Regions from separate parts of the Bacillus luti genome, predicted to be linked through region 2. Evidence: predicted binding sites of a transcription regulator. Region 2 holds the regulator's gene; each other region holds the start of a gene.

Region 1 (5,436 bases), 840 kb from region 2:
GCTGCTCTTATTTTACAAGAACACCCAGAATACTCTCCGTTTGATGTGAAAGCATCTCTTATGAACACGGCTGATGATTTAAAAGAAAAGTATTCTGTATATGAAGTTGGAGCTGGGCGAGTAGATGCGTACAACGCCGTTCATACAGAAGCAAGCTTTAAAGTATTAGATACGACAAAAACTGTTGTGAATAATGAAGTAATTGAAGTACCCGAGGAAACTGGATCTATTGCATTCGGTAAGTTTTATCAAAAAGACGGTGAAGCTCTTGAACAAAAACGAAATATAAAAGTAGCCAACCATAATAAACAAGAGAAAAAAGAATTTAAAACAGAAATTTCTTATACACCAGCTTCTTCTACTATTAACGATGCTACCGCAAACGGTGTAAAAGTCTCTGTTCCAGAAACAATTACTCTTGATGCTGGAAAGACGGATGAAATTGAAGCAAAAATTAATGTTCCAGCCGGTGTGAAACAAGGCCGATATGAAGGATATATTCATATTACGAACACGAAAAATAAAGAAGAAACATATCAAATTCCGTTCTCTATTCGTGTATCAGAGCCTGGTATTGAAAATGCGATACTATCAAGAAAAGCAATTTCAACTGATACATCTAAATTTAATCCATACGGTGAATCATATGTTCACGGAGCGTTCCAATTAAACAGCGAACTTGAAACGTTAGATCTTATCGTGAAAGATTCCAAAACAAATAAAGCACTCGGCTTCATTGGAACATTAAACACGAGTGGCCTAAAGACGGATGTGTATTACTACTTAGATTCATTCTTTAACGGAAAAGTATATCCTTTTACAAATGATCCTGCAAAACCAATTGGTGATGAGAAAATCAACTTGCCAGAAGGAGACTACACAATTGAGTTTGTTGGCTACGATAAAGCTGGAAAAGCACGTGTAAAAGGTGATTATGTCGTAATCGATAATACACCACCAGAAGTGAAATTAACTGGATTACAACCTGGTATTTATGAATTAAATGAAGAGAATTATACAGTAGAAGATGGTAAAAAAGCGTTATGGATTAAAGGTAATGTGTACGATTCAAACGTTGACTACTTAAAAGGAAAAGGGTTAAACATTACGCAAGAAGCGAACGGAGTTATGTACTATGACTATTCCCCATACTTGCATAAGTTTTTACCTATTAATGCAAATGGTGACTTTAAAGTTGGTATTACTCCTGAATCCTTTAAAGTGGAAGGTCCAATGAATACAGGGGTATATATTTTCGATTATGCAACTGCGGGACCTGACTATCCAAACGGGGTAAATAACTATTGGTTTATCCCACAAGGAGCCCAATATGCGAAAACTAGTTATGATAAAAAAGAAGTATACAAAAATGATGAACTTACTGTAACACTAAACGCGAAACACGTAAAACAGTTTGTTTCTGGGGAATTTAACGTGAAATTCCTAGAGAAGAACTTCAAATTTGCAAATGCGAAATTCAATCCTGCTTTTGAAAAACTCCTTTCTGAAAAAGGTGTAACTGCAAAAGTGAACGAGCCGAAATTAGAAGAGGGTTCTGTTACAGTTGGCGGAGCTATTGATGACAAAAACTTCGCTGGATTAGATGGTGATTTCCCATTCATTGATGTAACTTTCAAAGTAGAAAATGATGAGTTTTATGAAACAAACGCCCAGTTAGATTTATCAGTGTTTGCTTACTGGAAACAAGGTGAATCAGAGCCAAATAGAATGCGTGTCCTTCAAGATCAAACATTCTCAGTTATGTCCTTAAACTCACTAGTAGAAGGCAATATTAAACCTGGCGCATTCGTAAATGAACGTGGCTATTTAGATGAAAAGTTCGATTATACGAAACTTGGCGTAAAAGTATATGCAACTGATTCTTACCGTCATAAGTTTGAAGGTTCACTTGATAAATACGGATACTTCAAGCTAAATGGACTTCCTGTTAATAAACGCGACTACAACTTATATGTAGAAGTACCAGGGCACTTAACAAGCCGCCTAACTACGAAACTAGGTACTGAAAAAGATGGTAAACTGCTCGGCCAATATTATTATGCACGCTTTGATGAAAACCTTGCAGGTGATGTAAATGGCGATAAAGTAATTGATATTAAAGATGCAGAAATTATCGCTGGCAACTACGGTAAAAAAGGACTATCTGTAAAAGACGGTGACCTTAACAAAGATGGCATTGTTGACGAAAAAGATATTCGCTTCGTTGAAAAGAACTTCTTGAAAAAAGGTCCTGATGCATCTAAATCACAAACACCTGTTGAAAAATCAAAAAGCGGTACACTTGCAGATATTTTAAAGAAATTAGGATTAACGCCTAAAAAATAATAATAAAGAGCACTCTACTTTACGTAGAGTGCTCTTTTCTATAAACGACCCTTATCCAGCAAAAGGGGTATATTGGGGATATACAAGGGAAACCGGAAAAGGAATTTATATTTAAATTATATAAAAACTCAGAGGTAGGAAGCAGTTTCCCGCCTCTGAATTATTTAGCAATTATTATAGTACTGGTGCCATTGTTTCTTTTAACACTTTTACAGAATGAGCGAATTTCGCTTTTTCTTCTTCATTTAGCTCAAGTTCTACGATTTCACGTACACCTTGGCGGTTAATAACAGCTGGAACACCTACGTAAGCATCTTTCTCACCATATTGACCTTCAAGGTATGCAGATACAGTTAATACGCTGTTCTCGTTGCTTAAGATCGCTTTAGTTACACGAAGTAGTGACATACCGATTCCGTAGTAAGTTGCGCCTTTACGCTCGATGATATGGTAAGCTGCGTCACGTACATTTTCGAAGATTTTATCTAAGTCTTCTTGTTTGTACTGTTCGTTGTTAGCTAAAATTGTTTCTAGTTTTTGTACACCTACAGTAGCATGGCTCCATACTGGAAGTTCAGTGTCACCGTGCTCACCAACGATGTAAGCATGAACGTTACGTGGATCTACATCTAAGTAGTCACCTAACATGTAACGGAAACGAGCAGAGTCTAAAGTAGTACCAGAACCGATTACGCGCTCTTTTGGTAAACCAGATTCTTTCCAAGTTACGTAAGTTAAAATGTCAACTGGGTTTGTTGCGATTAAGAAGATTCCATCGAATCCGCTATCCATAATACCGCGAACGATTTGTTTAAAGATTTTTGTATTTTTCTCAACTAAGTCTAAACGAGTTTCGCCTGGCTTTTGTGGTAATCCAGCAGTGATAACAACTAAATCTGCATCTTTACAATCTGCATAACTACCGCTCCAAACTTTTGTTGCTGCTGGAGAGAATGGTACCGCATGGCTTAAGTCCATTGCTTCCCCTTCTGCTTTTGCTTCATTAACATCTACTAATACGAATTCTTCAGCTACACCTTGATTGATCATTGAGTAAGCGTAACTACAACCTACAGCTCCTGTTCCTACTAATACTACGCGATTGATACCTTTTTTCATGGTAATTTCCCCTCTCAATTGTTTACATATATTTTTTTTATAATTGTTTAAGTAATTAATTAAAATACTAATTTAATGTTGTTTAACTTCTTTACATTCATATTGTAGCACGTATTATTGTGAATTACTTCACAAATTATGACCTATTTGTGAACTTTTTCACATAGAGTGTAAAGTTGTTGGAATAGGTGTGGAATCCATTTCAATGGAGGCGTTTTCTTTAGATTGTGAAAGGGATTTTATCAGTAAGTGAAATTATATCGGCGATGTTTGCAATATATCCACTTACCAACATAACTCAACAATAATGACAGCATAAAAAACGCCATCCTTTCTGTATATTTCTACAAAAAGAATAGCCTTTTTTGATTATATGGATACAAATTTATCTTAGTTGGATAGCGATATTTTTTCATACACGTCAAATTAACATACCATCACTTAATAACAGTCAATAACCTAGCAAAGCTCTTCAATTATTGTAGCAACACAGTCGTTTTCAAATCTAGAGCACCCCCATTTTTTAATGTATCATTTAGACCACTAAGATACGAAGGTTCAATTGTTAAGGATTTTGGAGGATTATCCATTGGTGGAAGGGCTAAAACAATATGGTGTCCGTATAGTCCCGTGCTACCAACTTGTAAGCTGACTCCTTCGTAAATTTTTCCTTTATCATCAGTGACAGTATAATCAAGTGCTGGCCAGCTATCATTAACTTCCATTTCTTTTGGATAATCAAAGGTCAAATCAACCCTCGTTGAAAGTGAAGAAAAGGTTACTTGATTTACTGTTAATGCATACAGATTATCTTTCGTTAATGTTTTTATATTAGGAGTGAATTTACGAATCTCATCTTCAACTTTTGTAAGAGGAAATGCTACGTTCCATGTTCCTGTTTGTCCAAATAAATTTTTCCCATGGACGGAAACATCAATTTTATCACCAAATTCACCGTAATTAGCCAGAGTGAATTCATGCTGCTCAATAATGCTGTTTCGTCCTTTTGGCTTCTGTGAAGTAGAACTAATTGCAGCTCTGACCTCTTTCCCATTAATGGTTACATAACTAAATCCAGCTTTCTCTTCATTGCTATTTGAAATAGTATTTTCTCCTTTGTATTCCACCGTGATCACTAAACGTCCACCATCGTAAACAGCTTCTTTCACCTTCATCGTTAAACCACTATGGTTATCTTGTCTCTCAATTGATGTAGCCAGCTCATCCTTTTCGATTTTATCAGCAGCAATATCATTAAATTGTGCATAAATGGGGCCTATAACTGGAACACTCGATAATGTCTTTGCCATAGTAGGAGAAATGAATCCAAAACCTAAGAGAGAAACACATATTCCACAAGCAACAAGACTAGAATACTTGATTGTTTTTTTTCTACGGTATCCATTTTTCTTAGCTTGAAGCATGGCTGTTTTTTCTCTTTGAATTAACCGATCTTCTGGTATAGGAATATCATTGATATGGTGATTAAATTCTTCTTTATTCATAACTATATCCCTCCTTTAAAATGGGGCGTAAAGCTTGCTTTGCTCGATGTAATTGAGATTTTACCGTTCCTTCTGGAGAATTAAGAACCTCAGCAATTTCCTTAATAGATAAATCGTGATAATACCTTAATAAAATAATAGTTTTGTAAGTAGGATCTAAAAAATTAAATGCCTCGATTAAATCCAAAGATTGTTCTAATTTATTCATGCTCTCTTCCGTACATAAATTAGAAAACATTTCATCATTCGCAACAAATTGTCTAGAGGATTTTCTTACAAAATCAATGGATTTAAAAACAAGAATTTTAGTAATCCAACTTTGAAATTTCTCGGGCTTTTTTAATTTTTTCAATGAAAGATACGCTTCATAAATTGTTTCTTGGTATATATCCAGTGCATCTTGTTCATTTCTTACATAAGAATAGGCTGTTCGATATAATTTCGGACGAACAAAAGTAATGAGTTG
Region 2 (5,436 bases):
ATGCGAAGTTTGCGCTCTTTTAACTCAGTTTCAGTTGCTGCACCTACTTTAATTACTGCTACGCCACCTGCAAGTTTTGCAAGACGCTCTTGTAATTTTTCACGATCGAATTCAGAAGTTGTTTCTTCTAATTGCGCACGGATTTGACCGATGCGAGCTTCGATTTGTTGTGTATTTCCAATACCTTCAACTACAGTTGTGTTTTCTTTCGTTACAACGATTTTACCAGCGCGTCCTAAAGATTCAACTGTAGCAGATTTTAAGTCACGGCCTAATTCTTCAGTGATTACTTCGCCACCAGTTAAGATTGCGATATCTTCTAGCATTGCTTTACGACGGTCACCAAATCCAGGAGCTTTAACAGCTACTACATTGAATGTACCACGAAGTTTGTTCACTACTAATGTAGCTAAAGCTTCGCCTTCTACATCTTCAGCAATGATAAGAAGTGGTTTACCTTGTTGTACCACTTGCTCTAATACTGGTAAGATTTCTTGGATGTTAGAAATCTTTTTGTCAGTAATTAAGATGTATGGGTTATCAAGAACTGCTTCCATTTTGTCAGAATCAGTAATCATGTAAGGAGATGCATATCCACGGTCAAATTGCATACCTTCTACTACATCTAGCTCTGTTGTGAATCCTTTAGATTCTTCTAAAGTAATAACGCCGTCGTTACCAACGCGCTCCATTGCTTCAGCAATTAATTCACCTACTTCTTCGTCAGCAGCAGAAATAGCAGCTACTTGTGCGATTGAAGATTTACCTTCGATTGGTTTAGAAATCGTTTTTAATTCTTCAATTGCAGCAGTAACAGCTTTTTCGATCCCTTTACGAAGACCCATTGGATTAGCGCCAGCTGTTACGTTTTTAAGACCTTCACGAATCATAGCTTGTGCTAATACAGTTGCAGTTGTTGTTCCGTCACCAGCTACATCGTTTGTTTTGCTAGCAACTTCTGCTACTAATTTTGCACCCATGTTTTCGAATGCATCTTCTAATTCGATTTCTTTTGCGATCGTTACACCATCATTAGTAATAAGTGGTGAACCGAATTTTTTTTCAAGTACAACGTTACGACCTTTTGGTCCAAGCGTTACTTTTACTGCGTTTGCAAGAGTGTCGACACCGCGAAGCATCGAACGACGTGCTTCTTCACTAAATTTAATATCTTTTGCCATAATAATTGACCCCCTTGGATTGTTTAAGATTTATATAATTAACCGATAACCGCTAAAATGTCACTTTCACGTAAAATCAAGTACTCTTTACCTTCGTATTTCACTTCAGTACCTGCATATTTTGAGAAGATGATAAGATCACCTGCTGCTACCTCTAAAGCAACACGCTCACCATTTTCAAGCACTCGACCAGTACCTGCTGCAACAACTTTACCCTCTTGTGGTTTTTCCTTTGCAGTGTCTGGTAATACAATACCACTTGCTGTTTTTTCTTCTGCTTGAACAAGCTCAATTACAACGCGATCACCTAATGGCTTTAGCATGAACAATAACCTCCTCATTGTGTTATGTAAATTTTATTTATTAGCACTCAAGTCACCCGAGTGCTAACACACTTATAATAATAAATAATCTCAATTTCTTTTGCAAGTAAAAAAATCATAATTTTTTCGCAAATTACTATATATACTTTTCTATATAAAATCCTTCTTCTACTAGCTTTATCATATGAATCGTTGTTTCTACTCCTCGTATGTTACAATATGAAAGACACCCTAAGTTGTTTTCGCTATACACACAACTTTTTCCTGTCTTCTACTTTAATTTCCAATACAAATTTACAAAAAAATCATAATTCAAATGAAAGTTTATATCGTAGGTAGCATATTACATGTTATCCTGCCTTATCTCATACACTAGAGTTAGAAAGGATGGTTAAACCATTTGAAGAAACAATATTGGTGGATTATCGTTACATACATTTTAATGCAGTTATCATCAATTGCTGGATTACCACTTCTCCTAAAAACTGGACTTTATGATAACAGGGGATTTACTAGAGAGGAGAAATTCCAGCTCATAACTGGCCACTGGGCAATCATTAGCTTCTTTATTGCATTATGTATCGTACTTTGGTTACTTAGAACAGACATTCGCGACAGGCATTTAGATACGATGCGCTCTTCTGTTCCAGCTACAGTTGGATGGATTTTCATCGGGTTCTTCTTAGCCTTTTTCTCACAAAGTATCGCTGGTATGATTGAAATGTATTTACTAGGTATTAAACCTGGATCTGAAAATACAGCAAGGCTTATGGACATCGCAAGAACAACACCTTGGTTCCTTATTGTTGTATCTATTATAGGACCAATTTTAGAAGAAATCGTATTTAGAAAAATTTTATTTGGTACACTTTATAAGAAGTTTAACTTCTTTATTGCCGCTATCATTAGTTCTCTTGTATTTGCGGCGATTCATTTTGATTTTACTCACTTATTGGTATACACTGCTATGGGACTCGTATTCGCCTTTTTATATGTAAAAACGAAACGTATTATCGTTCCAATTGCAGCTCATGTTGCGATGAATACATTCGTCGCACTCGCTCAAATTGCAGTAAGCAATGAGCAAATTCAAGAAATGATTAAAGAAGCTGAAAAAATGCAAGGCTTTATCGGAGGATTTTTAGTATGAGAAACTCACCATTGTTCATGGCTGCATTGTACTTCCTTCTCGGATGTATCTTTACACGTTTCGCCATTACGAACGTAACAGATACAATCTGGAATATGTGGACAATACTATTTGCAGTTATGGCGACAATTGATTTTAATTTGGCGCTTCGCCTTATATTAGTTAAATTCACACAGAAGAAATAATAAAACGCAGAGGTCGCTTCCTCTGCGTTTTATTGTGGATAATTTTTCAAAAAGTAAACGAGTGTTTGTAACTCTACAGCTAAATCAATATGATGAATTCTTATATTCTCTGACACATTTAAGCGTGCTGGTGTAAAATTTAAAATACCGTGCACGTTTGTTTCTGCCAATCTATCTGCTACAGATTGCGCTACTGTAGCGGGTACTGTTAATATCGCCACTTGTATATCAGTTGATAAACGTTCTTCTAATTCATCTAAATGATATACAGGAATGCCTCCGATTTCTGTTCCAACTTTCTCTTCACTAACATCAAATGCCATTTCAATCTTTGTATTATTGTTTTTCGTGAAATTATAATGTAAGAAAGCGGTCCCTAAATTACCTACTCCAATAAGCGCTACACGTGTTATATCATCTTGATCGAGTGTTTCCCGGAAAAATGATAATAAATAATTTACATTATATCCATATCCTTTTTTCCCTAACGCTCCAAAATACGAGAAATCTCTTCGAATCGTTGCGGAATCAACCTTTACCGCTTCACTCAATTCGGCTGATGAAACACGTTGCTTACCAGAAAGAGATAAGTTTTGGATAAATCGATAGTATAGAGGCAATCGCTTAGCAGTGGCTTGTGGAATTTTCTGCTGATCCATATAACCTCTCCTCTCTTCCTATCTTGATTCATATACTTTAATCAAATACAGAAGTTTAGCACTCATTAAATTCCTTGTATAATAGAAAGAAGAAGTATTCTCTCTGTATTTTAAACTATACACTATTTTTAGTATGATTGAGAAATATAAACATGGCAAAGTTAAGAAATTATTTGAGGTGAAAACATTGATTTTATTACAAGTAAATGGACTTTCGAAATTATACGGTGCAGAAACGATTCTTGCAAACATAAAATTGGAAGTGCAAACGAAAGATCGTATCGCATTAGTCGGACGAAATGGAGCCGGGAAATCTACATTATTAAAAATAATTGCTGGGGAGTTATCTCATGATGGCGGTGAAATTATAAAACCGAAAGATGTCTCAATGGGATATTTAGCTCAAAATACCGGATTAGAAACGTCGTTAACAATTTGGGATGAAATGTTAACCGTCTTTACGCACTTGCAGCAAATGGAGACAAAACTTCGAAGGCTTGAGCAAGAGATGGGAAAAGAAGAAAACTTTTCAAACGCAGCTATATACGAAAAATTATTAGCTGATTATGATCAATTGCAATTAGACTATAAAGACAAAGGTGGTTATCAGTACGAAGCAGACATTCGCTCGATTTTAAGCGGTCTTGGCTTCCCAGTTGAAACACATCAGACGACAATCTCTACTTTAAGCGGTGGACAAAAAACACGATTAGCTCTCGGTAAACTATTATTAACGAAACCAGACTTACTTATTTTGGACGAGCCTACAAACCATTTAGACATCGAAACATTAACATGGCTTGAACAATATTTACAAGGCTATCCTGGCGCGATACTAATCGTTTCACATGACCGTTATTTCTTAGACAAACTCGTTACACAAGTATATGAAATTTCGAATAAAGAAAGCAGACGATTTGTTGGGAACTACAGTAAATATTTAGACTTAAAATCAGCTTTATACGAGCAAGAAATGAAGCGTTACGAAAAACAACAAGATGAAATCGCTAAGCTTGAAGACTTCGTCCAAAAGAATATAGCTCGTGCATCTACGACGAAGCGCGCACAAAGCCGCCGTAAACAATTGGATCGAATGGAATTATTAACAAGACCATTAGGTGATTCTAAGTCAGCATCATTCCACTTCGACATCGAAAAACAAAGTGGGAATGATGTTTTACAAGTAAAAGATGCAACTATTGGCTATGATGCAGATCCGATCATTGAACATGTAACTATGCGCTTAACACGCGGGGATAGCGTTGCTTTAGTTGGACCAAACGGAATTGGGAAATCCACATTGTTAAAGTCCATTGTGAATAAGTTACCATTATTAAATGGTGATGTTTCTTTCGGATCTAATGTATCTGTTGGTTATTACGATCAAGAACAAGCCAATTTGACATCTTCTAAGCGCGTGTTAAATGAACTATGGGATGAATATCCACTGCAACCTGAAAAAGAAATTCGCACAATACTAGGCAACTTTTTATTCACAGGGGATGATGTACTGAAGCCAGTATCTTCTCTTAGTGGTGGACAAAAGGCTCGATTAGCTCTCGCAAAACTTATGATGCAAAAATCCAATTTATTAATTCTCGATGAGCCGACAAACCATCTTGATTTAAATAGTAAAGAGATTTTGGAGAATGCTTTAATTGATTACCCTGGAACTCTTCTATTCGTTTCACATGACCGCTACTTTATTAATCGCGTAACAACAACTGTTGTTGAGTTATCAACAGAAGGTGCACAGGAGTATTTAGGGGATTACGATTACTACGTTGAAAAGAAAAATGAAATGATTGAACGTGCAGAGCTTGAACAGGAAGAAAATGACGTACCTGTTCAAAAGGTCGTTGCACAAGAAAAGTTAAATTATCTAGAAGAAAAAGAACGTAAAAAACTAGAGCGTCAACGCACTAGAAAAATTGAAGA
Region 3 (5,436 bases), 1.0 Mb from region 2:
TTATGTTTATTGGTGCAGGTAGCGCTTCAACTGGTGGTGGAATTAAGTTAACGACATTTTTAATTATGTTTTTTGGCGTATTTAAATTTTTACAAGAGCAAGATGATATTGTCGTGTTTAAAAAATCTATTAAAGATACTCTCATTGTCAAATCATTAACCATTACTATTATTTCCATTTCATTTATCTTTTTTGCTATTTTAATTTTAAGTATTACTGAGCGTGTTCCTCTATTGATGAGTGCTTTCGAAGTATTTTCAGCATTTGGTACTGTTGGTCTCAGTATGAATTTAACTCCCCACTTAACTATGATCGGAAAAGCTATTATTATCTTTATGATGTTTTTTGGGAAGATGGGACCTTTAACATTGGCTTTTTCCTTTGCACGTAAAAAGAACCGGAAAATAAAATATCCGAATGAAGATATTTTAACAGGTTGACAACCGTATAAATTATCCATATAATGAGAATACAATAGCATATCTCCAAAGGGGAGTAGCGTCCGAGAATTTTTCTTGGAAACAAAGTCGTCATTACGTAGAACTTAGTTCTTCCGGCTTTGTTGGCATTTTCATTACATATGTCTAGCAAGACCTTTGCCTATTAACGGCAGAGGTCTTTTTTGTATTCATTACCAAATTCTTCCATCGTTAATAGGCAGGAGTATGGGGAAGCTAAATAGTGGGGAAATTCTTCACTTATTTAGTACTTATAGAAATGAGAGGAGAATGTACATGGATGTATCATTATTATTGGAGTATGGTTGGGTATTACTCATCCTAATTGCACTTGAAGGGATTTTAGCGGCTGATAACGCTCTCGTTCTTGCAATTATGGTAAAACACTTACCAGAAGAAAAACGTAAAAAAGCACTATTTTATGGATTAGCGGGGGCATTTGTTTTCCGATTCGGATCGTTATTTATGATCTCATTCTTAGTCGATGTATGGCAGGTGCAAGCAATCGGTGCCCTTTATCTTATGTTTATCGCTGGTAATCACTTATTTAAAACGTATGTTAAAAAGAATACGGATGAAGAAACCGAAGAAAAAGAAGAAAAGAAAAAACAAGAGAACTTTTGGTGGACTGTATTTAAAGTCGAAGTTGCTGATATCGCCTTCGCTGTTGATTCAATTTTAGCGGCTGTTGCACTAGCAGTAACTTTACCGAAAACAGGATTAGGTACGATTGGTAGTCTTGATACAGGTCAATTTATCGTTATCTTTACAGGTGGACTTATCGGATTAGTTATAATGCGATTTGCCGCAACTGCTTTCGTACAAATATTAAAACGTAAACCAGGACTTGAAACTGCAGCATTCTTAATTGTAGGTTGGGTTGGTGTGAAATTAGCAATTTATACGTTAGCACACCCTGCTTTAGGTGTCCTTCCGCATTCATTCCCAGAATCTACACCATGGAAGCTTACATTCTGGATTGTATTAGTCGGAATCGCTGTTGGTGGTTGGTTCTTCTCGAAAGAAGTAGAAGTAAAAGTAGAAAAGAATTTAGACGAAAAAGCGCTGTAATTACAGCGCTTTTTCTTTTTCCATTCCCTCTCTCAATGTCCAGAAAAAATTCCATTATACTACCCTTTGTAAACGTTTTCTTAATATATGTATGTCCTTTTTGTGAAACATTGCACAAACTTATTGAAACTGTGAACAATTCCATGTACTTTATTCATATAAGGAGTATTTATAGATGATGTACTAAAGGAGCGTATTACTCATGCTAGAACAAGGATTAGATTATGTTGTCAAACTGGCTAAGAGCAAAAAACAAATGCTAGATACAAACCCGATGCAATATTTCATCCGTGCCGCACTTGCGGGTATTTATATCGGTTTTATTATTGTACTATGTTTTAAATTAGGTAACTTTTTTCACATTGCAGATTCACCAGCAACTTATTTAGTTGCTTCCATGTTTTTCGGAATTGCCCTCGTACTTATTATATATGGCGGTGCTGAATTGTTTACTGGAAACACAATGTACTTCACTGTAGCAACTTTAAGAAAAGAAACAACAATTTCTGATACACTTCGTAACTGGGTCGCTTGTTATGCAGGCAATTTAGCTGGCGCTTTATTCTTTGCTTTACTATTTTACGCAACTGGCATTTTCGAAGCAATCGATCACGGTCATTTCATGAATAAAGTCGTTGAAGGAAAAATGAATACACCTACAATGCAATTATTCTTTAAAGCAATTTTATGTAACTGGCTTGTATGTCTTGCTTGTTTCTTACCTTCTCAAGTTAAAGGTGATACAGCAAAAATTATGATGATGATGCTACTCGTTTTCACATTCTTCTTATCTGGTTACGAACATAGCATTGCAAACTTATCTCTGTTTGCTTTATCTTTAGTTTCACCACATCCCGAGTCAATTTCTTTTGCAGGTGCTATTCATAACTTAATTCCTGTTACAATCGGTAACATTATTGGCGGTTCCGTATTTGTCGGTATGGTTTATCATTACTTAACAAAGAAAGCACCTACTGTTGAACAGGAAGAAACTGAATTAGCAGCAGTTCAAACAGAGGAAATCATTCCTTTACAAGCTCATATGAAACATTAAAAACTCCAAAGTTTTACTTTGGAGTTTTTAGCTCCCCACATATTTCACAATAATATTGACTTCAATCTCTCCTTGTTCTTTCCCTCTTTCTATTCTTTGTCTCATCTTATACATACCAATGACATCATTTGTATGAAAGTGAATTTCCTTAACATATAATTTCTCTTCACAAAAAGCATCTACGAAATCAAGCCCATTACTCTGTCGCCATCCCATATTAAAATCAAGGGAAAGAATATTCACATCATAATCCCGAACCATTTGCAAGGCACATTTTACTGTCGTTGCGGGCACATATCCGAACGGGCAACTTCTTTGATCATCCATATATACATTCATTTTCTACGTCCTCTCTACTTTGAATATACGACCAATACATAACATATTGCCCCAAGACTAATAAAAGGACCAAACGGAATTGGCTTTCGTACTTCTATACGTTTTAATGCAATACCAATTCCGAAAAAGCAAAGACTAAAACAAGATGCTAAAAATAAAATGATAAAAATCCCCTTCACTCCTACTATAAATCCAAGTAACGAAAGTAGTTTTATATCCCCTCCGCCAAGACCCTCTGGATAAATCCTTCGCACACAATATAACAAAATAAAAATGATTCCACTACCAACTATACTATCTATCCAAGTAACTAATGGTACAAAAATACATTCTAAAGTAATTAAAAATGCAAACCAAATTAAAATACGATTAGGTATTAGCATATATACTAAATCTGTAACGGAAATAATGAGAAGTAAAGAAAAGAGCGATAAAATAGGAATAAGCTCTCGTTCTATTCCAATTACATATGCAGTAAGAACAAATAGACTCCCTGTAAGAAATTCAAATAATACGTATAAACTTGAAATTTTTCTTTTACAATTCGTACAACGGCCCTTCTGCATACAAAATGAAATGATTGGAATCAGTTCTTTCGGCTGTAACGTATACTTGCAGTTGTGACAATATGAACGCGGTGTAATAATAGATTTACCTACAGGAACCCTCATTGCGATTACCATAAAAAAAGAACCAAACACCATCCCTGCTAACAGTGCATATACATAAGTGAACATCCCTTCCTCTCCTTTCCAAAAGAACATAGCAAAAAAAGGAGAGAACTTCTACTTCATATTATCCTTTATTCTACTAAAAAAGCAGGCCATTTTCTGGCCTGCTTTCCCCTTTTTATACGATGAAATATACTGCTTTTAATGGTCCATGTACACCGACAACAAGATTCATTTCAATATCTGCCGAGTTACTCGGTCCTGTAATAAAGTTAATACAAGATGCTACTGCCTCGCCATTTTCTACACGTGTGTTCATATCCTGAACTGCTTGTGTAATACGAGGCACAAGTGTTTCACGTGGAATAATAGCAAAGTATACAGTCGGTAAAAAGTGTAAAGAACGACCTTGGCCTTTATGACTTTGTACAACAATCGTACCAGATTCAGCTAAAGTATAATCACTAAATGCAATTCCAATATTCGCTCTTTCCGCGATACGCATATTCTCTTCTTTTTTCTCAGGATCCCATACATTCACTTCAATATCTCGCTTTGGAAGTTCTTCTTTAAATAAAGATGTTAAACCATATGCATCAAAACGGTCATCTGCTGATAATAAAATAGGTCCCCCGCCATTTTCCATGATTTCTTTTTGAAGGTCTTCATGCAAACGATCATTTGTCGTTTCCACGACAGTTGTATGAATGTTTGTACATTGCTTTTTAAATACTTCTAACAATTCTTCTTGTGAATAATCTTTTAGCGTTTCTACATTCACATTACTTTTCCATGCTGGACGCTTTACGCCTTCCGTTTTCCGCTCACGTCCAAGTTCTTTTGCAATATTATCTAGAAAGGACTCACGGTTTTGAATTAATCCTGTCATTATTGATCGCCGCCTTTCTTATGATCTTTATACCAATCACGGAATCGTTCTTTACTTGGCGCTGGGAATTCACGAATGTCCGTCCAGTTTTTAAGTGGCCCCACACCTTTTGATACACGATTACCAGATGTAAATGGACTCATTGCTGCCGGTGCCATTTTTGACCCCATTTTATATAAAGCAGCTGAAGAAGCACCCATACTAAACATTTTCATCGCTAGTTTTTCTGCAAGTGGTGCACGTCCTTCTTGCTCAACAATCACTTGACGATGTTTTAATAATAGGTCATGTAACGGAATCTTTACCGGACAAGCTTCCGTACATGCTCCGCATAAACTAGATGCATAAGGAAGCTCTTTGTAATCGTCATATCCACCTAGAAGTGGTGTTAATACCGCACCAATCGGTCCTGAATAAATAGATCCATATGAATGTCCACCAACGTGGCGATATACAGGACACACGTTAACACAAGCTGCACAACGAATACATTGCAATACTGAACGGAATTCCGATCCAAGAATTTGAGAACGTCCATTATCAACAACAACTAAATGAAACTCTTCTGGTCCGTCAACTTCCTCTTCTTGAATTGGTCCTGCTACTGTTACATAACTAGTTAACTTTTGACCTACTGCACTACGACATAGTAAACCAACTAAGACATCTAATTCTTCCATTGTTGGAACCATACGTTCCATACCCATTACTGCAATTTGTGTTTTCGGAATCGACATAACAAGATCCGCATTCCCTTCATTCGTTACTAAACAAAGAGAACCCGTATTTGCAACAGCGAAGTTACAACCAGTTACACCGATTTCTGCATCCATAAATTTCTCACGAAGTTGTTTACGAACAAACTTTGTCATTTCGTATGGATCGTCCGAATTTTCATAGCCAAGCTTTTCTTTAAATACATCACGAATTTGCGTTCTATTTTTATGAAGCGCA

The links. Region 2 encodes Rex, which represses fermentation and respiration genes when NADH is low (regulators of the CRP and FNR family bind a similar motif). Its sites were predicted from a motif close to TTGTGAAATATTTCACAA; they were not measured.
Region 1: a site for Rex is predicted at 3,583-3,600, ahead of EUC40_RS02615 (L-lactate dehydrogenase). Genes of this name have one in related genera too.
Region 3: a site for Rex is predicted at 1,630-1,647, ahead of EUC40_RS19375 (formate/nitrite transporter family protein). Genes of this name have one in related genera too.

The regions. Positions count from the first base shown of each region.
Region 1 is NZ_CP040336.1:493,631-499,066, reverse strand. It holds gene EUC40_RS02620 (S8 family serine peptidase) at 1-2,346, shown strand, start outside; gene EUC40_RS02615 (L-lactate dehydrogenase) at 2,521-3,465, opposite strand; gene EUC40_RS02610 (DUF4179 domain-containing protein) at 3,942-4,970, opposite strand; gene EUC40_RS02605 (sigma-70 family RNA polymerase sigma factor) at 4,963-5,436, opposite strand, start outside.
Region 2 is NZ_CP040336.1:4,859,763-4,865,198, forward strand. It holds gene groL (chaperonin GroEL) at 1-1,181, opposite strand, end outside; gene groES (co-chaperone GroES) at 1,220-1,504, opposite strand; gene EUC40_RS24410 (CPBP family intramembrane glutamic endopeptidase) at 1,905-2,654, shown strand; gene EUC40_RS24415 (YdiK family protein) at 2,651-2,839, shown strand; gene EUC40_RS24420 (redox-sensing transcriptional repressor Rex) at 2,869-3,498, opposite strand; gene EUC40_RS24425 (ABC-F family ATP-binding cassette domain-containing protein) at 3,686-5,436, shown strand, end outside.
Region 3 is NZ_CP040336.1:3,815,231-3,820,666, forward strand. It holds gene EUC40_RS19365 (TrkH family potassium uptake protein) at 1-440, shown strand, start outside; gene EUC40_RS19370 (TerC family protein) at 735-1,529, shown strand; gene EUC40_RS19375 (formate/nitrite transporter family protein) at 1,732-2,583, shown strand; gene EUC40_RS19380 (cyclic-phosphate processing receiver domain-containing protein) at 2,611-2,922, opposite strand; gene EUC40_RS19385 (prepilin peptidase) at 2,937-3,659, opposite strand; gene EUC40_RS19390 (LutC/YkgG family protein) at 3,772-4,482, opposite strand; gene EUC40_RS19395 (LutB/LldF family L-lactate oxidation iron-sulfur protein) at 4,482-5,436, opposite strand, start outside.